DNA from 4 places in the Allomesorhizobium aridi genome. Region 4 is predicted to be linked to each of the others. Evidence: predicted binding sites of a transcription regulator. Region 4 holds the regulator's gene; each other region holds the start of a gene.

Region 1 (5,516 bases), 1.1 Mb from region 4:
CGATCAGGGCATGCCGCTCTCATACCACCACCATATGGCGGCTGTGGTCGAGACCGAACCCGAACTCGACGCCTTCATGAAATATTCGGGCGCCGGCATTCCTTTGCTCCTCGATGCGGGTCACCTGGCCTTTGCCGGAGGCGACGTACTGCGGGCTATCGACAACCACCACAACCGCATCAACCATGTGCATGTGAAGGATGTGCGCATGGACGTGATCAACCGGCTCGACCGCACCAGGCAATCTTTCCTCGACGCGGTGGCCCTTGGCGCCTTCACCGTGCCCGGGGATGGCTCGCTCGATTTCGGCGCAATCGTGAAAAAGTTTGCGGACTATGGCTATGAAGGCTGGTTCGTGGTCGAGGCCGAGCAGGACCCGAAGAAGAATCCGCCACTCAGGATGGCGCAAGTCGGCTACAAGGAGTTGATGCGGGTCATGACGGCGGCCGGCTATACAGTTGAGACACAGGGCTTTCCGAATGCTTGATTCCTGCACTCCCGACGATGGTTTGGCCTGATGGCGGGCGAGGACCACCCGTTCCTGCGGCCACTGTGGCGCCGGGTCGCGCTCGTCGCCTTCTGCGTGGCTTGGGCTATATTCGAGATATTCTACGGCCAGTCGTTCTGGGCGATGATCGCCATCGGCATGGCCGGCTACGGCGCGTGGATTTTCCTGATCGCCTACAAGCCCGGCCCCGGGAAGGAAAAGGAGTAAGCCATGCCGAAACTGCTGGTGAAACCGGAAAAAGGAACCGGCCGCGTCTCCCATGTAACGCCCGCAAGCGCCGGCTGGACCTATGTCGGCTTCGATCTCCATCGGCTGAAGCCGGGCGAGACGGTGTTGGCTGCGACCGGGGATCGCGAAGCATGCCTGGTGTTCGTCACCGGCAAGGGCAGGGCCAAGGCGGGACCGGAGGATTTTGGCCTGCTCGGCGAGCGCATGTCGCCCTTCGAGGGCAAGCCGTGGTCGCTCTACGTGCCGCAAGGCTCCGACTGGTCGGTTACCGCCGAGACCGATCTCGAACTCGCGGTCTGCTCGGCGCCGGGCCTGGGCGGCGGCCTCGGGGCACGTGCCATTGCGCCGGAACAGCTCGGACGGGAAGTGCGGGGCAAGGGCACCAACACGCGCTACGTCACCAATATCCTGCCGGAAAACGAAGCGGCGGATTCGCTTCTGGTGGTCGAGGTCATCACGCCCGGCGGCCACACGTCAAGCTATCCGCCGCACAAGCACGATCGTGACGACCTGCCGAGGGAATCATATCTCGAGGAGACCTATTACCACCGGCTGAACCCGCCGCAGGGTTTTGCATTCCAGCGGGTCTATACGGACGATCGGTCGCTGGACGAAACAATGGCGGTCGAGGACGGCGACGTGGTGCTGGTGCCGAAGGGCTATCATCCCTGTGCCGCCTGCCATGGCTACGATCTTTATTATCTCAATGTCATGGCCGGGCCGAAGCGAACCTGGAAATTCTACAACGCGCCCGAGCATGAGTGGCTGCTGAAGGCCTGACGCCGACAGGTCTCATGGTCGCTGACTAATGACTTTGCCGGGGGCATCTGCTATCAGCCGGCATCTGTCCTGCTTCGTCAATCCGTCATGCAAATCGCCTATGGCATCGAGGCCGGCGAGGATATTCGATGCGTTACGCGATCTATTTCACACCTGAACAGAACGACCCGCTGACGCGGCTCGCCGCCGATTGGCTGGGCCGCGACCCGTTCACGGGTGCTGCGACCAAACCGCCGGCAAGCACCGTTCTTTCTCCGGCGGAGATCGCCTTCCACACTGCATCGGCACGCCGCTACGGCTTCCACGCGACGCTGAAAGCGCCTTTCCGTCTCGCCGAAGGCGAAAGCCAAGCCGATCTCGAGGCGGCGATGGCGGAATTCGCGCGAGCGACCGCGCCGGTCGTCATTCCGCGTCTCGTGATCAAGCAGATGGACGGATTTTTCGCGCTGGTTCCGGGCGAGGAAAACCCTGGGCTCCAGCGTTTCGCTGACGACGTGGTCACCAGCTTCGACCGCTTCCGGGCGCCGTTGAGCGAGACCGATATCGAGCGCCGCAATCCGGACGCGCTGAGCCCCGCCGAGTTCCGCAATCTGTACCAGTGGGGCTATCCTTACGTGTTCGACGCCTTCCGTTTCCACATGACGCTGACCGGGCGCGTGGCCGAAAACGACAGCGCACGGGTCCGCCGGGCGGTCGACGAGGTGTTTCGGGCGGCCATTGCCCGCCCCGTGACGGTTGCGGGCCTGGCGCTGTTTGTCGAGCGCGAGCCCGGCGCTCCGTTCATGGTACAATCCTATTACGCGCTCGATGCGCGGCGTGACAGAAAGACTGCCTGACATGACTTCCGAAACTATCCTGACCAATGCTCGCATCGTGCTTGCCGACGAGATGATCGACGGCACGCTCGTCATGTGCGACGGCAAGATCGCCGACATCGCCCCGGGCGCGACCCGAACCGGCGAGGATATGCAGGGCGATTTCGTCATTCCCGGCCTTGTCGAACTCCATACCGACCACCTGGAAGGTCACTATGCGCCGCGCCCGAAAGTGCGCTGGAACCCGATAGCCTCCGTTCTGGCCCACGATGCGCAGGTGGCGACCGCCGGCATAACGACGGTGTTCGATGCGCTGCGCGTCGGCATGGACCAGGATGGCGAGCTCACGATCGAGGACATGCGCAAGCTGGCCGATGCCATCGAAGACAGTTCCCGGCAGGGCCGGCTGCGCGCCGATCATTTCATTCACCTGCGCTGCGAGGTTTCGGCTGCGGATTGCCTGGAGGGCTTTGCCTATTTCGACGGCGATAACCGAGTCAGGCTGGCATCGCTGATGGACCATGCGCCCGGACAACGCCAGTTCGCCCGTCTCGAAGCCTATGCAATCTACTACATGGGCAAGCTGAAGATGAACGAGGAGCAGTTTCGCGAATTCTGCGAAAGGCGGATGGCGGAATCGGCGCTGAATTCACCCGCCAACCGCAGCGCCATCGCTGCCGCCTGCAACCAGCGCGGCATCGTGCTGGCAAGCCATGACGACGCCACGATCGCCCATGTCGACGAGGCCGTGACGCAAGGAATTCGCGTGGCGGAATTCCCGACCACGGCGGAGGCCGCGAAAGCCTCCAAGCAGGCCGGACTCGGCGTGCTGATGGGCGCGCCGAACGTCATGCGCGGCGGCTCGCATTCGGGCAATGTCTCGGCGCGCACGCTTGCCGAGGAAGGTCTGCTCGACATTCTGTCGTCCGATTATATCCCGTTCAGCCTGATCCAGTCGGCCTTCTTCCTCGGCGAGGTCGTCGAGGGCATCTCGCTGCCGCAGGCCGTCGCGATGGTTTCAAAAACGCCGGCGGAAGCCGTCGGCCTGACCGACCGCGGCGTGATCGAGCCGGGCCGCCGCGCCGATCTGGTGCGCGTGCGCGTCGACGAGCATGTACCGGTCGTGCGCACCGTCTGGCGTGAAGGAGGCCGTGTCGCATGATGGTTTCCGCACTCATAGAACGCGAGCAGGCGCGCGCCGAATTCCCCATCCGCAATGGCGTGTTCATCGTCGTCGTCGGACCGAGCGGCGCCGGCAAGGACACAGTGATCGGTTATGCGGCCGAGCGCCTGTCGCCGGAGGAGGGCGTGGATTTCGTACGTCGTGTCATCACCCGCCCCTGCGACGGGTCGAGCGAGATCCATGATACGCTGGCCGACGCCGCATTCGACGAGGCAGAGGCGTCGGGCGCATTCGCGCTGACCTGGCAGGCGCACGGGCTGAAATACGGTCTTCCGGCCAATGTCGACGAAGCCATCGCCAATGGACATGTGGCGATCGCCAACGGCTCGCGCGGCGTCATCCCCACGCTGCGGGAACGCTATGCCAATGTCGCCGTGGTGGAGATCACCGCCAGCCCCGAAATTCTTGCAGAGCGGCTTGCCTCGCGAGGGCGCGAATCGCGCGGCGAGGTTCTGGTGCGGCTGGCGCGCGCCGCCGCGGTCAAGCTTGCCGGGCCGGGCGTGGTTTCCATCGACAATAGCGGCCCGCGCGAGATCGCCGGCGAACGCTTCATGGCCATCGTGCGCAAGGCCATCGCGCATTCGGACGTGTCCGGCGCAGTCTGACGCTCAAGCAGGCTCACCCGATCCGGGACAGGTGATTGTCCCAGGCATATTCCTCGGCCGATTGTGAATCGCCATTGGGGTCGACGATCTCGCCGGCGCCGGTGGTGGCGAGGAAGCCGCTCCGGTCGGGCGCGATGCCGCAGACCTCGGCGAGCCGGCTCGTAGAGACAATGCGCCCGGCGGCCGCTTCGATGATCACCAGCGCGTTGCCCTGCGGCGAGGAAACCGCGATCGTTCCGGCCTCGGCATTGGCGGCGACCGAGCCGACATAGTTGCGCAAGCCAGCCAGCACGTCTTGCGGCATGTCGATCAGCCTAAAGGTTTCTCCCGCCCTGGCGCGTCCGACCAGTGCCGGCCGCTCGCTCGCCGGTCCCTCGTGCTGGCAGCCGAACCAGACTGTGCCGCTCGGGTCGACCGCCATGTGGCGGATCGACAGCTGGTGCAATTCGGGCGGCAGTTCGTGGCGTTCGATGAGATCGCCGGAGTGGCGGTCGATGAAGACCAGCGACGGCTTCATGGTCGAAAGGTTCAGCTTGGCACGGCCGAAATCCGGATGCGTTTCGATTCCGCCATTGGCGATTGCGAGCGTTCGGCCATCACCCAGCAGCAGCAGTTCGTGCGGCCCGACGCCGTGGGTGGGGAATTCGCCCAGCCGCCGGAAATCCGCGGCGGCGTCATAGACGCCGATCATGCCCGCCGCATTGTCGAAATCGTTCTCGGTGGCATAGAGCAGCCGGCCGTCTCGCGAGAACACGCCATGGCCGAAAAAATGCCTGCCGGCGATGCTGGCGATGGTCGCAGGCTGCTTGCTGCCCATGTGATCGAATACAACCGCGAAGGTGCCCGGCTGGCGCGCGAACACCACCGAGCGTCGCGACACCGGGTCGAAAGTCACGTCGTGTCCCCGGTCGGGCAGGTCGACCCGGTGCAGGACCGCGCCCGCTTCGGACAGTATGGCTGCGCCGTAGCTGCCGTCGCGCCGCTGGTATGCCGTGGCGAATACCGCATCCGCCTGCACCGTTTCGGCGAGCGCGCGGCCCGGCAACGATGCGAGAAAGCCGGCGCCCGCGGCCTTCAGGAAATCCCTCCGGTCGATGAGCGGCGTACGCACGCTTAGTCTCCGTCGAGCGACGAGAAGCCGGCGGTCAGGCCCAAAGCGCCCGCCAGCCTGACGCCGAAAAGCTCAGACAGGCTGGAGGTGACGAGGCGGGCATAGGCCAGCTTCTCCCGTCGCGCCGGGTCGGCGAGTATTTCGGCAACCGGTCCGTCGGTGGCTTCCAGGGCGCTCTCGGCATTGTCGAATTCGAAGCCGATCGAATCCGCGATCCAGGCAGCATCCGGCGGCAGTAGCCCGACAAGCTGGCTCGCCTCGAACAGCTTTCGCATGCCGCGCAAAT
Region 2 (5,516 bases), 100 kb from region 4:
GGGAACCGAGGGCTTACGCGGCCGATCAGGAGCAGGCGGTCTTTTGGCGCGCGGCCATGCCCGGCCGGAACGCGAACGTGCTGTTCGGTTATGCGCGAATTGATGCTTCGCTCGTCCCGGACATTGTCAGCGACGGCAAAAGGCTGATCGATGAAACGCAGCGTATCATCGCTGCCTTCCCCAACGTCGAGATGACCGCCTGGGATCTGCCGCGAAGAACTCTGCCTCCGATATGGAAGAGCATCAGCCGACCCGTCGCCGATGAGCTCCGCGCGGCCCTGGCCGGGCTTCCCGACGGCGTACCCATCGAAGAATTGTCGGGAATCGAGGTTTCCTGGCTTCTGATGGGCGAGGGTCAGACCCCGCCGAACCCCTATCTCGGTGACGTGCTCGCGCGGCATTCCAGGTCGCGCGGTCGCCCAGTAGCCTTCCTCATCACCGAGAAGGAGATACGGGAGCAGTTTTGGCTTCCGCGCGACCCCATCGTCTTAAACGACACTATCGACGAACCGAAGATCGCCTTTCTCCTTGATGTGCGCCGGCGCGTCGGGCCCATCGGCGCCCATCTGGAACAGCTCTATCGCGCCAGGCGGGGAGAGGAAATCTATCGCTTTACCGCCGAAATTGCCAACCAGGGCATACCCGATCCCTCGACGTTTATCGAGGAAGAGAAGGCTGGAGCACTGGCGTTCGATCGTCTTCTTGGGTTGCTTGACTCCACGGATGCCCCGACCGCCTTCGTGGTCCTGCCCATCGGCATACTCACGGGCGAAACCGGCATACTGCCGCGGCTGCGCGCCCGCGGCTGCACCGTGACGCCTATCGTCTGATGCACGGTAGCGGCCTCCTCTCCCCTGTTGCGAGGGGGAGAGGAAATCACGGGCTCGGCGTTCAGTTCACCGCTTCGATGTTGCCGAGGCGGATGAAGAGGGTTTCGCCGGACGAATCGTCGGCGCCGTCATTATCGGTGACGACGAAGGCTTCGCCGCCGGCGTCGATGGTGAAACCCTCGACCTTGTCTGCGACATAGCCGTTGGCGGCTGACTTCAGATCGTCGATCAGGTCGCGAACCAGCGTCTTTTCGACTAACGGCAATTCGCCGCCGAGTGCGGCCGGCTTGAAGGCGTCGAGCGCCACGCTGTAGACGCGCTTCACCTTGGCATCTGCGCCGATCAGATTGTCACGCTCGACGATATAGAGCTTGCCGTTGTGGGCGGTGATTTCCGACAGGCCGATCCAGCCCGCGCCGGCAGCTTCGAGCGGATAGCGCACGGCCGACCATTCCTTCGCCTTCGGCTTGTAGGCGAGAAGCTTGACATGGCCCTTGGGATCGTCCTTCCACTCGCGCTGCATGGCCATCACAAGCATGAGGTCGTCGCCTTCGCCGATGGTGGTGATGCCCTCCAGCCCGAAGCGGATTTCATGAGCCAGAAGTTCCGCCGGAAAGGCGATCTCCTGCTTGATCTCGCCCTTGTCGTTGACGCGGATGATGCCGTGCGGGGTCAGCTTGTCCGAATTGCCCTCCGATGCCAGCCAGAAGCCGCCCTCGCTATCCGGCGCGATGCCTTCGAGATCGAGCTTTTGGGCCGGCGAGCCGTCGCGCGTGACGATCGTCTTTGCGGTGATCAGCGCCGGCGTTTGCGTCGTGTCGACGGTGAAAATCGAAGGCGCGGAGCGATAGACCGAGTCCGACACGGCATAGAGCTTGCCGGCATCCTTCGGATCGGCGGCGAGCCCCGAAAGCGCGCCCCAGCCGAGCGGCGTGCCGTCATCGGTCAGCGACGCCGTGATCTGCGGATATGCCGCCGCACCCTCGGCGCGCTCGTAGATCATGACATGCGAGCGGGCGAGGCCGTCTTCGACAAGGTCGGTCTCGTTAGCCGTGACCAGGAGGTTGCGCGAGGGGATGGCAACCAGGCCTTCCGGGCCGACGCCGGAAGGCAGAAGCTGGAGAAGTTCCGGGGCTGCACCCGCGTCCTTGTAGACGCCGATCAGCGAGGCGCGTTCGAGCGCCACGAAGAACAGCTGCTCGTCGCCGAATTTGGCGGCTTCCAGGCCTTCCGGCTCGACGCCCTTCTTGTTGCGGGCCTCCGGATAGTGGCCGACATTGGCTGCGGCGTGGTCGAGGGCGTTGCCGGCCTCGAACAGCACCTTGCCGGCCTTGTCGAAGATGGTGAAGCCGCGCGAACCGCCCTTGTAGTCCCCCTCATTGGCGATGACGAGGCGATCGTTATCGAGCCATTTCACCGCATCGGGTTCCCGCGCGACGTCTTCCATCTTGCCGGTGAAGTTCAGCGCACCGTCCTTTTTCGTGTCGATGTTTTCGAGCGAGGTGGCACCCGCCGAGAAATGCGTGGTGACCTGGCCTGTCGCGGCGTCGACGATGGCGATGTGGTTGTTTTCCTGCAGCGTTACCGCGATCTCGCCCGCTTCGTTGAAGGCGACGAATTCCGGTTCCGGATCGTCGCCGGCCACTTCGGCGAGGCCGGTCAACGTCACGGTCTTCATCGTTGCGCAGTCGGGCAGGCCGGCCGAGAGCGTGAATATCTTCAGGTCGCCGGCCGGCAATTGCGGGATCTCGCCATCGTTCAGCTCTTCGTCACGCTCGTTCTCGATGGCGACTGCCAGGAATTTCCCGTCCTTGCTCAATGCAAGCGAATCCGGCTGGCCGCCGAGATCGCAAGTGCTCTCGATGGTTTTCGAGGCGAGGTCGATGACGGCAAGGTTCCCGGAGGGGGCGGCCTTGCTTTCCGACGTGCTGATGCCGGCCAGCACTTTGACTCCGGAAACAACGACCGAGGTCGGTTCGCCGTCGATCTTCACCGTGCCGGCGGCTTTCGGAGCTTTCGGGTCAGTGATGTCGATGAAGCCGACGGCTCCAAACGGGCTGTCGGAATAAACCAGCGTCATGCCGTCCTCGCTCGCTGCGATGATTTCGGAGGAGGTCGGCTTGGTCCGGTCGGCGTCGGCCGGTAGATTGTCGGCGACGGCGAAGGTGGCGATCCGGTTGAACATCATCTCGGCATGGGCAGGCATCGCGACGGACGCCGCGAATGCGGCGGTCAGGGCGAAAAGGCGGGAATGGCGGGGCATCGAAGACCTCTCCTGTTCGATAGGGTGCGGTCTTGCTTTGAGCGCCTGATATTTCAGCGGGATGACGCTTTCGCGACGGTTCCACGACAGCCGCGGCTCCGGCGAAGATTTCTTGCCCCGGGCCGGAAACAGCGTTATATACGCCCCGAATTCCCATTTCCGGTGGTCTGACCACCGCCCGCGCACGGGACGCGGGCGAACGAGAGGATATTATCTGATGGCCAATACGCTTTTGATGCCCAAGGCGACCGCAGTCTGGCTGGTCGACAATACTGCGCTCTCCTTCGAGCAGATCGCGCAGTTCTGCGGCCTGCATCCGCTCGAGGTGAAGGCAATCGCCGATGGCGAATCGGCGCAGGGGATCAAGGGCATGGATCCGATCATGACCGGCCAGCTCAGCCGCGAGGAGATTGCCAAGGCCGTCGCCGATCCGAACCACCGGCTGAAGCTGCTCGACCCGAAGGTGCGCGTGCCGGAATCGAAGCGCAAGGGCCCGCGCTACACGCCGCTGTCCAAGCGCCAGGATCGCCCCAACGCAATCCTCTGGCTGGTGCGCAACCATCCCGAATTGAAGGACGCGCAGATTTCGCGGCTGGTTGGCACGACCAAGTCGACCATCGACCAGATCCGTGAACGCAAGCACTGGAACTCGGCCAGCCTGGTGCCAATGGACCCGGTGACGCTCGGCCTCTGCTCGCAGATCGACCTGGACATCGAGGTGCAGCGCGCCTCGCACGGCAAGCAGCCGGCGGCTCCGACCGGCGACACGCTGCTGCCGGCCTCGATGACCGAGCGGCTGACGCCCGAGACCGAGAAGCCGAAGGACGAGGACAAGGAACTCGACGCCAACGCCGTGTTCGCGAAGCTGACGGCGCTGAAGTCGAAGGACAAAGAGGAAGACGAGTAGTTTCGTCTCCTTTTTCCAGGAGAAGTTTGCCAAAACCGCCTGTCCACGTGCCTCCTCCACCACGCTTTCGCGTGGGCCCTCCACCGCCGAGGGCGATGGAGGGGCCTGTGCAAGGAGATAGAGGCCGACGGGGTCTCCTCTGTCTTAAAACATCTCCGCCAGCGGCGCCTGTCTGGTGTGGCCGGCGGGGAAGGGCCTGAACGGCAGTTCGCCGAGCGACTTCTCGGCGAAGAGCGCGGCGCGGATATCCTCCGGGTCGGCGCGCATCAGGAAGCAGATCATGCCCATCGCCAGCGCCTGCGAGGGCGGCGTGTCGGTGAGGCCGGTTTCAGGCGACAGGCTGTCGCCGGGGAGCATCGCAGCCAGCTGGTGCGCCAAAGCGACAAGGCGGTCCAGGGCGACTTGGCATTCGGGGCTGAATTCGATCTCGGGTTTTGTCTTCCGGGTCATGCGCTTCTTCTCGAAGCCGGGGTGTGGGAAGCGGCGCATGGCAGCGACGCCTAATCAATTTAATTTAGTGACGCGCTGCCATGCGCCGCCGGCGTTTTCTCCCCTTGCCGCTCCCGGCCCATGCCCTGTCCCGGTATTCTGGGACAAGGAGCGGGCGCACAGGTTCGACCCGGGGCCGGAGCGCCCCGCACGACCATGCGGGGAACATCTCCGGCGCCACACTTGCCTGGATGCCGGTCGTGCACACCCGTTCCCACCAGCAAGCTGCGGGATGGAGTATGCGGGCATCAGGGGAGGGTGTGGAAAAAAGCGAGCGCGAAAAAAGCGAAGAAATCGTGCAAGACGTTGATTTCAGGGCGTTAAAAATTTTGTGGGAGCGGGAATTTGTTCCCTGGCAAGCGCCTCTCACGACCGATCGGCACGGATCGGGCCGTTGCTGGTTCTGAACCGCCGTACCCTTGCGGCAGTGCTTCGGCGGTCCAGAATCGAACAGCAAGGTCCGCGCCGTCGCCCTCCTGCATAGTCTCAGCTGTCCCGACCGTCACGGCATGGGTCCTCGGCACGCGGTAAATCACGAGCGCTACGAAGAAGAAGGGCCGCACCAATCGCCGTCCTGCATTTCGGCTGGCGTCCGAAAAGTCACGGCATGGGTCGCAATCAAGTCTGCGCCGCCCGGTCGCCGGATTCTCCGCCGCGCTCCATGGTGCGGTAGAAATCGGTCAGCGTCTTGCCGCGCTCGGGCTTGAAGGTGCGGTCGGCGGGGTTCACCGTGGCGATCCGGTCGATGCGGAAAGCGCGAAAATCGTTGCGCATCTCGCACCACGCGACAAGCGTCCAGACCTTGCCCCAGAACCACAGGCCAAGTGGGCGCACGTCGCGCACCGAGCCGCGCCCGGCCTCGTCGTGGTAGTCGAGCGTAAGCACCTGGCGCTTTTCGACTGCTCGCTCGATCAGATCGATGTTCACGCGGTCGGCATCGCTGACCACCCACATCGGCGTATGGATCTCGGTACGGGCGATGCGGTCCTTCTCGGCGTCGGGCAGGACCGCGCCGATCTTGACCAGC
Region 3 (5,516 bases), 110 kb from region 4:
CAGGCCGCCGCGCTCGAACACATTGTGCCAGACTGTGAAGAAGGTCTCCGGCAGCGCCGCCGCCTCGGTGAGCGTAAAGCCCTGCGGCACGGGCAGCGCGTTGCTTTCATGCACTTTGGCGTATTCGGCGTAACCGCCCCCCGGTGTCAACGCGCAGACCGCGTCGCCCGGCCGCCAGCGCCTGGCCCCCTGGCCGACCGCGACAACCTCGCCCGACACCTCCAGGCCCGGCAGATCGGATGCGCCCGGCGGCGGCGGATAAGCGCCCTTGCGCTGCTGCACATCGGGACGGTTGACGCCGGCGGCGCGCACGCGAATGAGTATCTCGCCTTCGCCGGGCTCCGGCACGTCGCGCTTTTCGGGCTTCAACACCAAGGGCCCTCCAGGCTGCGAAATCGCCACCGCCGTCATTTTCGCCGGTATCTTGTCTCCGTTAGCCATTCTAGGCATCCTCTTTGGGGTCGGCCCTGCCCGCGGGCGATTGCATCGCCGCCCGCCTGTTATGTAGTCTGGCGGCCAATCAGGCAAATTGGAGATGCGACGATGGCGATCTTCGAGGACGAACCGAAAAAGCCCGCGAACAGGCACGAGATCGGCAAGGATCTTTCGCTGCTGTCCGTCTCGGAGCTTGCCGAACGGATCGGGCTATTGCGCGAAGAGATCGCCCGGCTGGAAGCCGAACTGAACGCCAAGAGCGCGACCAAGAGCGCGGCGGAAGCGCTTTTCAACCGTCGATAGTCGCACCGCCGCCGCCGGAACGCCTCAAAGGGCGGTATGTTCGGGGCTGATTCTCCTCCAGCCGGACCAGCGCATGTTCATGTTCGCCGCCTACCGACCGATCCTCTCGCTCCTGCGCGGCACGGCCTTCCTGCTTGCGGCGTCCGGCCTGCACGGACTGCTTCTGCCGTTGAGAGGCCAGGAGGAAGGGTTTTCGACGGCCGTGCTCGGCCTTTTGGGAACCGCATGGGCGGGCGGCTTCGTCGCCGGCTGCTTCTTTGCGCCGCGCCTTGTGCGGCGCGCCGGCCATGTCCGCGCCTTCGGTGCATTCGCGGCTTCCGGCGCGATCGTCGCATTGCTGACGGGACTGCTCATCAACGAGCCCGCCTGGATCGTGCTGCGCGCCTTCACCGGCTTCACCATGGCCGGCGCCTTCATGGTCATCGAAAGCTGGCTCAACGAGAAGTCCACCAACGAGAACCGCGGCACCGTGTTCGGCCTCTACATGATGGTCACATACGCTTCCATCATGGCCGGGCAGATGATCGTGGCAGCAGGCGACGTGAAATCCGCCTCGCTGTTCATGGTGGCCGGCATCTTCTTTTGCCTGTCGCTCATCCCGACAGCGGTTTCGACCGCCGCAACCCCCAAGCCGCTGCAGGACGTGTCGCTCGATCTGAAGGGGCTTTACGCCAATTCGCCTGTCGCCTCCGTCGCCTGCGTGCTGATCGGCATCGCCAATGGGGCATGGGGCACGCTCGGGGCGGTCTATGGCGCGCGGATCGGCATCTCGACCCCCGAGATCGCGTTGATGATGAGCCTCGTCGTGGTCGCCGGCGCGGCCATGCAATTGCCAGTCGGGCGGGTTTCCGACAAGACCGACCGCCGCTTCGTCCTCGCCGCCGCTTCGCTGGGATCGGCGGTGTTCGCGCTCCTGGTCTTCGTGGCGACGCCGCGCTCGGGCGTCTTCGTCATCGCAATGACGGCCTGCTACGGTGCGCTTGCCTACACGCTCTATTCCCTCGCCGTCGCCCACGCCAACGACCACGCCAGTCCGGAGGATTTTGTCAAGGTCTCGGGTGGCCTGCTGCTGCTCTACGGCTTCGGGACCATGATCGGTCCGGTGATTGGCGCCGTGCTGATGGGCTCGATGCGGCCGGAGAGCCTGTTCCTGGCCACCGCGCTCGCCCATTTCACGCTTGCCGGCTACACCGTGCTTCGCATCGGCCGCCGTGCGCCGGTCCCGGTAGAGGACCGCGAAGCCTTCAAGACGCTGCCTTCCGAGCGCGGTGTGACGCCCGAGGCAGTGCGGCTCGACCCGCGCACGCCGGCCGAACAAGACAGTTGAGATTTGGCGATTATTGCCTCACAAAGAGCGATGATCCTGACAGATGCTTTCGTGGCCATTGCGGATCCCAACCGGCGCCATCTCCTGGAGGAGTTGCGCCGCGGCCCGAAGACCGTCGGGCAATTGGCGTTAGGTCTGCCGGTCTCGAGGCCCGCCGTATCGCAGCACCTGAAGGTCCTGCTCGACGCCGGACTGGTCAATGCCCGTCCCGAGGGCGCGCGCCGCGTCTATGCCGTCAGCGAACACGGTTTCCTCAAGCTCAATATCTGGCTGGATCAGTTCTGGCAGGCTTGAACGCCCGCGGGACGGTTTTCCGCCGCAAAAATCACAGCCCTGTCACCCGCACCGGCAGCGCCTGAATGACAAGATAATAGCCCCGGCGACACGGCGTGCCGCCGGCAAGCTGTCCGCGCCTTATGGGCGCGCTGTCTTCAGCCTTAATGTTTCGTGGGATTTGCCTTCAGTTTCTCAATCTCGTCCTTGAGTGCCAACTTGCGCCGCTTCAGAGTCACGATTTCCAGGTCGTCCACGGAAGGATGGGTCATCGCCTGGTCGAGTTCGCGTTCGATATCGCCGTGTTTCCGCTGCAGCTCTTCAAGATGGTTTGCAAGAGACATGATTGGTTCTCCCTTTCATGGATTTCCTCGGACAATACGCGTCACGGGCGCGTCCACCGCTGGGCGCTCCATGACGGTACGATGACAGTGTGCCACCAGATGGTTTGGATGTCGAATGCGTGTTCGTAGGATTTCCTGAAAGCTCGAAATGTGCTAAGGGCTGCGCGCCGGGCGGCTTGGTCCTCCGGACCCGCCCTGATTGGCGCAACGTGGGCGCCGGAACCCTACAGACGGTACATAATGTCGGACCAGGAACAGACCGAGATTCGTCTTGAGTTTGCGAAGCTGAAGCAGGAACACGCGGACTTCGACGCCGCGATCAACGCCATGATCGCGACCTCCTGTGATCCGCTGCAGATCCAGCGCATGAAGAAAAAGAAGCTGATCCTGAAGGACAGGCTCTCCAAGCTCGAAGACAAGATAATCCCTGATATCATCGCCTGACAGGGCGGCGAGAGGCTGGCGCTGTCCTTGCGGCAGGCGCGGATTTCCGTTATTCGCCACCCTTCAACCGGCCGGGGATCGAGTTTGAGCAGCAGAAGCGCCGACGTAGCGATCATCATGGGCAGCCAATCAGATTGGGCGACCATGTCGCATGCCGCCGAAACGCTCGCAGCGCTCGGCGTCTCCCACGAAAAGCGCATCATCTCGGCGCACCGCACGCCGGAGCGCCTCTACGATTTTGCCCGGGGCGCCAAGGCGGCGGGATTCAAGATCATCATCGCCGGCGCCGGCGGCGCGGCCCACCTGCCCGGCATGACCGCAGCGCTGACGCCACTGCCGGTGTTCGGCGTGCCGGTCGAGATCGAAGGCGCTTTCCGGCCAGGATTCGTTACTGTCCATCGTCCAGATGCCGGCCGGAATTCCTGTTGGCACGCTCGCCATCGGCAAGGCCGGAGCCATCAACGCAGCGCTGCTGGCCGCCGCCGTGCTGGCGCTCGGCGACCCGGAACTCGCAGCCAGGCTCGATGCATGGCGGGCCGCTCAGACGGCGAAGGTGGCCGACGCCCCCACGGACGCATCGTGACGCAAGCCCTCGTAGCAGGCTCGACCATCGGCATCATCGGCGGCGGCCAGCTCGGCCGCATGCTGGCGATGGCGGCGGCCCGGCTCGGCTACCGAACGATTATTCTCGAACCGCAGGCAGACTGCCCGGCCGCGCAGACCGCCAACCGGCAGATCGCTGCCGCCTATGACGATCGCGCCGCACTCGCCGAATTGGCTGCCGCTTGCGACGTGGTCACCTACGAATTCGAGAATGTTCCGGTCGAAGCGGCGAAATTCCTGGCTGCGGCCGTGCCGGTGCACCCGCCGGCCCGCGCGCTTGAAGTCGCCCAGGACCGCCTCGCCGAAAAGACCTTCCTGAACGGCATCGGGATATCCACAGCCGATTTCCGTCCTGTGGATAACGACCGCGACCTGGCGGCGGCGCTGGCGGCGTTCGGCGGCAGCGGAATACTGAAGACACGCCGCATGGGCTATGACGGCAAGGGCCAGCGGGTCTTCCGCGAGTTTGCCGGCGATGTCGCAGGCATTTTCGACGCGATGGGCGGCGTTCCGCTCATTCTGGAGTCGTTCGTTTCATTCGAGCGCGAAATTTCGGTGATCGCGGCGCGGGGCGCCGACGGCGCGTCGGCCGCCTACGATCCGGCGGAAAACATCCACCGCGCCGGCATCCTCCACACCTCCACCGTGCCGGCCTCGATCCGGCCCGACACCGCAAAGGCGGCGGTCGAGGCGGCTTTCGCGATCCTGCGGGCGCTGGATTATGTCGGCGTCATCGGCGTCGAACTTTTCGTGCTGCCCGACGGCAGCATTCTATCCAACGAGATCGCGCCGCGCGTTCACAATTCCGGCCACTGGACCGAGGCCGCGTGCGCCGTCTCGCAGTTCGAGCAGCATATCCGCGCGGTCGCCGGCCTGCCGCTCGGCGACACGCGGCGCCATTCCGACTGCCTGATGGAAAACCTTATCGGCGACGATGTTCTCCGCGCCGAAGCGCTTCTGGCGGAGCCCGACCTTGTCCTGCATCTCTACGGCAAGTCCGAGGTCCGCCCCGGCCGCAAGATGGGTCATTTCACGCGGCTGAAGCCGAGGGGCATTTAGTTGGCTGTGTCGATTATTCCGCACGCACACGCGAAGTGGCGCCGCATGGTTGCTGAGTGGGAAGCGCTCGATCCCGGAACCATGACAAGTCGCAGCGGGCGGTTGACACACGCCAGCCACCTCGTCTATGAGCCAGTCACGAATTTGGGCGCGCTCTTGGGCGCGTCTTTTAGTTAGGCCCGATAAGGCCCCATTCGACAGGCAAGACCATGAAGATCAAAAACTCGCTCAAGGCCCTCAAGGGTCGCCATCGCGACAACCAGCTGGTTCGCCGCAAGGGCCGCGTCTACATCATCAACAAGACCGCGCCGCGCTACAAGGCTCGCCAGGGCTGATCGCGCCTTCACGCGAAATTCAGTTTGACGTTCTGCGGCGCGGGGTTAGATTCCGCGCATGCGGAACTTTTTTGCATTTCTGCCAGCAGTTGCCCTTACGATCGCGCTAGCACCTGCCAGCGCTGCCGAAACGGCGGCTCCTCCCCCCACTGAACCAGTTGCCGTCGCGAAGCCCGAAAACCGCCTCGAAACGCTGTATGGCGAGTTGAAGCGCCAGCGAAACGAAAAGGCGGCCGAGCGCATCGCCTCCAGGATTTTCGAGGAGTGGAACCACTCCGGCAGCGCGTCCATCGATCTGATGATGCTCTGGTCGCAAAAGGCCATCGAGGCGGAGAAGTTCGACGTCGCCCTCGATTTCCTCGACCAGGTAGTGACGCTGTCGCCCGATTTCGC
Region 4 (5,516 bases):
GCGTCGATCTTGTTGTCGTTGGCGGTCAGGAACTGCTCCATGTTCTTCTGGGCGTTGGCGGGCAGCCAGCCGTCGGTGTAGGCCTCGCCGACATTCTTGATCTTGCCGGCGTCGATTGCTTCCTTGAGCACTTCCATCTGGCCGGCGAACAGGAAATCGGCGTTCGGATCGGAGCCCGAACCCTTGATGAAGACGTAGTTGCCTTCCGGCTTCACGGCGAACACGCCCTTGGCCTGCAAGCGGCCGACTTCCTTGTTGTCGAAGGTCAGGTAGAAGGCGTCCTTGTTTTCGATCAGGCGATCGTAGCCGACCACCGGAATGCCCTCGGCGACCGCCTTCTCGACGGCCGGCGCAATCGCGCTCGAATCCTGCGCCAGGATGATCAGCGCGTTGGCGCCCTGGCCGATCAGGCTTTCGACATCGGTGAGCTGCTTGCCCGGATTGGACTGGGCATCCGCGGAGATGTACTTGTCGCCGGCTGCTTCGAGCGCCGCCTTGATCGCCGCCTCGTCAGTCTTCCAGCGCTCTTCCTGGAAGTTGGACCAGGATACGCCAATGATCTTGTCCTTCGCCTCGGCCACTGCCGCAAGCGACACGGTCATCGCCACACCCGCCAGAATGGCGGTTGCAAATTTTTTCATGATTACCTCCCTAGTGCGCCCGGAGGCGCATTGAACGTCGTCCGAAGCTCTTTTTTCGAGCCTCGAAAAAAGAATGACGCATGCGGCGACTTCTGTCAATATTGTTGCGGCGCTGTTGACGGACCTTGGCTTGGAAGGGAAGGTCTGCGGCGGCAGCCGCGGGAGGATTGCAGGAAATGTCGGTCGGAATCCGTCACGACGATTTGCGCAGGCGCAACCGCGCAATGGTCATCTCGGCGGTGCGCCGCGCCTTCCAGCCGTCGCGCACCGAGATCGCTCGCGCCACCGGCCTCAGCCACTCCACGATATCGGCGATTTCGTCGGACCTGATCGCCGAGGGCATCCTGGCCGAGACCAAAAGCGGCGAGGCGGTTTCGCTGAAGCGGGGACGGCCGCAGGTAGCACTGGCGCTGAAGCCTGAAGCGGCAGCCGTCGTCACCATCGTCCTGGCGCTGAATTTCCTTTCCGTCGCCGTTGTCGACTATGCCGGCCAGACGGTCACCAGCGAGCAGCGCAAGCTGTCGACGCTGACCTTGCCCGAGGACGAGCTGATAGGCGAATGCCTGGCGATGGTGCGGCGGCGGCTCGGCGCAGCGGGCGGAAGGCGCATCATGCGCATGGTGCTTGCCGTCCAGGGCACGACCGACGCCGGGCGGCGCACCATGCTGTGGTCGCCGATCACCCCGCATTCGGGCATCGGCTTCGCCGATACGCTCGAAGGCGAGTTCGGCATTCCGGTGACGGTCGAGAACGACTGCAACATGATCGCCGAGGCGCTGAAGTGGCGCGATCCCGAGCGCTACCGCGACGATTTCATCGCGATCCTGCTGTCGCACGGCATCGGCATGGGCCTGGTGCTGAAGGGCGAGCTTTTCACCGGCACTCAATCTTCAGGCGGCGAGTTCGGGCACATGATCCACCGTCCCGATGGCGCTCTTTGCCGCTGCGGACGCCGCGGCTGCGTCGAGGCCTATGCCGGCAATTACGCGATCTGGCGGGCCGCCCGTCAATCGAGCGAGGACGAGGAGCCGGTAGCCGACATCAGCGACGCCGACATGAAAGCGCTCGCGGCAACCGCCCGCGCGAAAGAAGGGCCCGAGCGCGAGGCGTTCCGTCGGGCCGGCGAGGCGATCGGCTTCGGCCTAGGCAGCCTGTTCGCGCTCATCGACCCCGCCCCGGTGGCGATGGTCGGCATAGGCGCCGCCGCCTTCGACTTGATCGAGCCGCCTCTGCGCGAGGCGATCGCCAGAACCGCCGGCGGCCAGCATTCAGGCGCGATCTCCTTCGCCGTCGAGCCGGACGAGGTTCCGCTGATCCGCGAAGGCTGCGCCATGCGCGCGCTGACCCTCATCGACCAGGAAATCTTCGCCGCCGGCGCGCCAACGGAAACGCCTGCCAGGAAGACCGAAGTGGCGTAAACGCTATTCCTCGCGGATTGCGTAGCCGGCGCCGCGGATGGTGCGGATGACGTCCGGCATGCGGCCGTTGTTGACCGCCTTGCGCAGCCGCCCGACATGCACGTCGACGGTACGCTCGTCGATATAGATCGTCTCGCCCCACACATTGTCGAGCAATTGCCCGCGCGAGAACACCCGGCCTGGATGCCGCATCATGAATTCCAGCAGCCGGAACTCGGTCGGCCCGAGCTTGACCTCGCTCTTCTTGCGGTAGACCCGGTGCGCCTCGCGGTCGAGAACGATGTCGCCGACCTTGAGCACGCTGGACAGCACCTCGGGCTTTGCCCGCCGCAGCAGCGCCTTGACCCGCGCCATGAATTCCGGCGTCGAGAACGGCTTGACCAGATAGTCGTCGGCGCCGGTGGCGAGCCCCCTGACGCGATCGCTTTCCTCGCCGCGGGCAGTCAGCATGATGATCGGCAGGCGCTCGGTTTCAGGTCGCATTCTTAGCCGGCGGCAGAGCTCGATGCCCGAAAGCGCCGGCAGCATCCAGTCCAGCACCAGAAGGTCCGGCACGTTCTCCTGCAGCCTTATCTCGGCCTCGTCGCCGCGCGGCACGATCTCGACCTGATAGCCTTCGGATTCCAGATTGTAGCGCAGGAGCACGCCCAGCGGCTCCTCGTCTTCGACAACCATGATTTTCGGAGCGATCATAAATGAAATCCCAATGCCGATTTGCTTACTCGGCCGACACCGTCTGCGTGGTCTCGTCGAGCTTCGGCCGGTTCGGCGGCAGTTGCGAACCGGTCATGACGAAATAGGCGTTTTCGGCGATGTTGGTGACATGGTCGCCTATGCGCTCGAGGTTCTTGGCGCAGAACAGGAGATGCGTGCAGGCGGTGATGTTGCGCGGGTCTTCCATCATGTAGGTCAGCAATTCGCGGAACACCGACGTGTATTTGACGTCGATCTTCTCGTCATCGGCGCGCAGCGTCTGCAGCGCCTCCGGTTCGCGCGCGACATATTTGTCGACCACGCCATGAACCTGGGCGAGCACCATCTGGGCCATGGCGTCGATGCTGTGCGAGAGGTCGCGCGGCGTCGCGCTCTGGCCGACAGCGCTGACGCGCTTGGCGATGTTCTTGGCGAGATCGCCTATACGCTCGAGATCGCCTGCCATGCGGATAGCGCCGAGCACGGCGCGCAGATCCTGCGCCATCGGCTGGCGCTTGGCGATCAGCGTGATGGCGCGGTCGTCGAGTTCGCGCTGCCTGGCGTCCATGATGGCGTCGTCGGAGATGACCCGCTGCGCCAGTGCATTGTCGGATGACAGAAGCGCCCTGATCGAAGCGCCGACCATCGCGCCGGCGAGATCGCCCATGTCGCGGATCAGCCGGTCGACATGCCCGAGTTCTTCGTCGAAAGAGGCAACCGTGTGCTCACCCATTCTATCGTCCTCGCCTTGTCACTCAGCCGAACCGGCCGGTGATATAGTCCTGCGTGCGTTTGTCGTCGGGGTTCGTGAACATTTTGTCGGTCGCACCCTCCTCGACCAGATAGCCGAGGTGGAACATGGCGGTGCGCTGCGAAACGCGGGCCGCCTGCTGCATCGAATGGGTGACGATGACAATCGTGTAGTTCTCGCGCAATTCATCGATCAGTTCCTCCACCCTGGCGGTGGCGATCGGGTCGAGTGCCGAGCACGGCTCGTCCATAAGGATCACTTCGGGCGAGACGGCAATTGCGCGCGCGATGCACAGGCGCTGCTGCTGGCCGCCGGATAGCCCGGTGCCGGATTCGAGCAGGCGGTCCTTCACCTCGTTGAACAGGCCGGCCTTCTTCAGGCTGGATTCGACGATGCCATCGAGATCCGTCTTGTTTTTCGCAAGGCCATGGATACGCGGGCCGTAGGCGACGTTCTCGTAGATCGACTTGGGAAACGGGTTGGGCTTCTGGAATACCATGCCGACGCGGGCGCGCAGTTCGACCACGTCGATCTTCGGATCGTAGACGTCCTCGCCGTCGAGCGTGATCTTGCCCGACACCCGCGCGATGTCGATCGTGTCGTTCATGCGGTTCAGACAGCGCAGGAAGGTCGACTTGCCGCAGCCGGACGGGCCGATCAACGCCGTCACCTGGTTTTCGCGAACATCGAGGTCGACATCGAACAGCGCGCGCTTCTCGCCGTAGTGAACATTGACCTTCTCACCCTTCATCTTGATCGGGGGCTCGTTGGTTCTCTGCGCCAGCTTCTGTTCCATTCCGGCTTCGGTCATGATGTTCATATCCTCTGCTCCCCTTACCAGCGCCGCTCGAAGCGCTTGCGCAGGATCACCGCGATGGCGTTCATGATGACCAGAAACGCCAGCAAAATCAAAATTGCCGCCGAGGTCTTCTGCTGAAAGCCGGGTTCGGGGAAATCCGCCCACATGAAAATCTGAACCGGCAGGATGGTCGCCGGGTCGGTGAAGCCGCCGGGAATGTCGACGATGAAGGCAACCATGCCGATCATCAGCAGCGGCGCGGTCTCGCCCAGCGCATGCGCCATCCCCAATATAGTGCCGGTCATGATGCCGGGCATCGCCAGCGGCAGCACGTGATGGAACACGGTCTGCACCTTGGATGCGCCGATGCCGAGCGCCGCCTCCCGGATCGACGGCGGCACGGCGCGCAGCGAGGCGCGCGAGGCGATGATGATGATCGGCAAGGTCATCAGCGCCAGCACCATGCCGCCGACCACCGGCGCGGAGCGCGGCAGGCCGAAGAAATTCAGGAACACGGCAAGGCCGAGCAGACCGAAGACGATCGACGGCACCGCAGCCAGGTTGTTGATGTTGACCTCGATGATCGTCGTCAGCCGGTTCTTGGGCGCGAACTCCTCGAGATAGATCGCCGCCGAAACGCCGATCGGGAAGGCGATGGCGAGCGTCACGATCATTGTCAGGAACGATCCGACGACCGCGCCCCAGATGCCGGCGAGTTCCGGCTCGCGGCTGGCGCCGGTGAAGAAGAAGATCGAGTTAAAGCGGCTTTCGGTCAGGTCTTCGCTCTTCAGCCTGTCGAGCCAGACAATCTCCTTGTCGGAGATTTTGCGCGACGATTCCGGCGTGTCGATGACGCGTAGCGCCGCCTGTCCAGTGGCCGCCGGAGCGGTGCTGTCGAGCGCCTCGATGACCAGGCCCTTGGCGACGGCTGTGCCGTTTTCGCCCGGCGTCAGCGCCGTCAGCTTGACCGTGCCGCCGTCGAGCGCGACCAAAAGAGAAGCAGCGCCGCTGGTCAGCGTCAGCGCGCCGTTCTCGCCCTCCGTAGCGCCATGGCCGCGGGCGAGAGCCAACATGCCATCGTCGCCAAAAGTCAACTCGATGTCGCCGGTCGTACCCGAAGGTGTGACGGTCGTGGCGATCGCTTCGTCGGTACCGACATCGGCGAGCAGGCCCTTCAGGTAGAGGTCGGCGAAATCATCGAGCGGAACGGCGTA

What was found. The regulator PhoB, encoded in region 4, activates phosphate uptake and scavenging genes when phosphate is short. The targets are predictions, from matches to a motif close to TGTCATNNANCTGTCAT.
Positions count from the first base shown of each region.
Region 1: the regulator PhoB is predicted to act here: its motif matches at 1,589-1,605, upstream of ACG873_RS26700 (DUF1045 domain-containing protein).
Region 2: the regulator PhoB is predicted to act here: its motif matches at 3,166-3,182, upstream of ACG873_RS22025 (esterase-like activity of phytase family protein).
Region 3: the regulator PhoB is predicted to act here: its motif matches at 2,753-2,769, upstream of ACG873_RS22055 (YdcH family protein).

Region 1 covers NZ_CP171729.1:5,011,485-5,017,000, forward strand. The annotation lists gene iolE (myo-inosose-2 dehydratase) at 1-487, shown strand, start outside; gene ACG873_RS26690 (DUF3329 domain-containing protein) at 518-715, shown strand; gene iolB (5-deoxy-glucuronate isomerase) at 719-1,516, shown strand; gene ACG873_RS26700 (DUF1045 domain-containing protein) at 1,645-2,352, shown strand; gene ACG873_RS26705 (alpha-D-ribose 1-methylphosphonate 5-triphosphate diphosphatase) at 2,354-3,493, shown strand; gene phnN (phosphonate metabolism protein/1,5-bisphosphokinase (PRPP-forming) PhnN) at 3,490-4,119, shown strand; gene ACG873_RS26715 (DUF1513 domain-containing protein) at 4,133-5,230, opposite strand; gene ACG873_RS26720 (imelysin family protein) at 5,233-5,516, opposite strand, start outside.
Region 2 covers NZ_CP171729.1:4,043,615-4,049,130, reverse strand. The annotation lists gene ACG873_RS22030 (hypothetical protein) at 1-830, shown strand, start outside; gene ACG873_RS22025 (esterase-like activity of phytase family protein) at 892-3,093, opposite strand; gene ACG873_RS22020 (DUF1013 domain-containing protein) at 3,311-4,000, shown strand; gene ACG873_RS22015 (hypothetical protein) at 4,145-4,489, opposite strand; gene ACG873_RS22010 (helix-turn-helix transcriptional regulator) at 5,108-5,516, opposite strand, start outside.
Region 3 covers NZ_CP171729.1:4,049,831-4,055,346, forward strand. The annotation lists gene ACG873_RS22035 (NAD(P)H-quinone oxidoreductase) at 1-441, opposite strand, end outside; gene ACG873_RS22040 (DUF1192 domain-containing protein) at 544-738, shown strand; gene ACG873_RS22045 (MFS transporter) at 818-2,065, shown strand; gene ACG873_RS22050 (ArsR/SmtB family transcription factor) at 2,096-2,359, shown strand; gene ACG873_RS22055 (YdcH family protein) at 2,503-2,682, opposite strand; gene ACG873_RS22060 (YdcH family protein) at 2,923-3,126, shown strand; partial or broken gene purE (5-(carboxyamino)imidazole ribonucleotide mutase) at 3,244-3,709, shown strand; gene ACG873_RS22070 (5-(carboxyamino)imidazole ribonucleotide synthase) at 3,655-4,788, shown strand; gene ykgO (type B 50S ribosomal protein L36) at 4,998-5,123, shown strand; gene ACG873_RS22080 (tetratricopeptide repeat protein) at 5,182-5,516, shown strand, end outside.
Region 4 covers NZ_CP171729.1:3,939,534-3,945,049, forward strand. The annotation lists gene xylF (D-xylose ABC transporter substrate-binding protein) at 1-641, opposite strand, end outside; gene ACG873_RS21435 (ROK family protein) at 818-2,059, shown strand; gene phoB (phosphate regulon transcriptional regulator PhoB) at 2,063-2,752, opposite strand; gene phoU (phosphate signaling complex protein PhoU) at 2,778-3,485, opposite strand; gene pstB (phosphate ABC transporter ATP-binding protein PstB) at 3,508-4,323, opposite strand; gene pstA (phosphate ABC transporter permease PstA) at 4,338-5,516, opposite strand, start outside.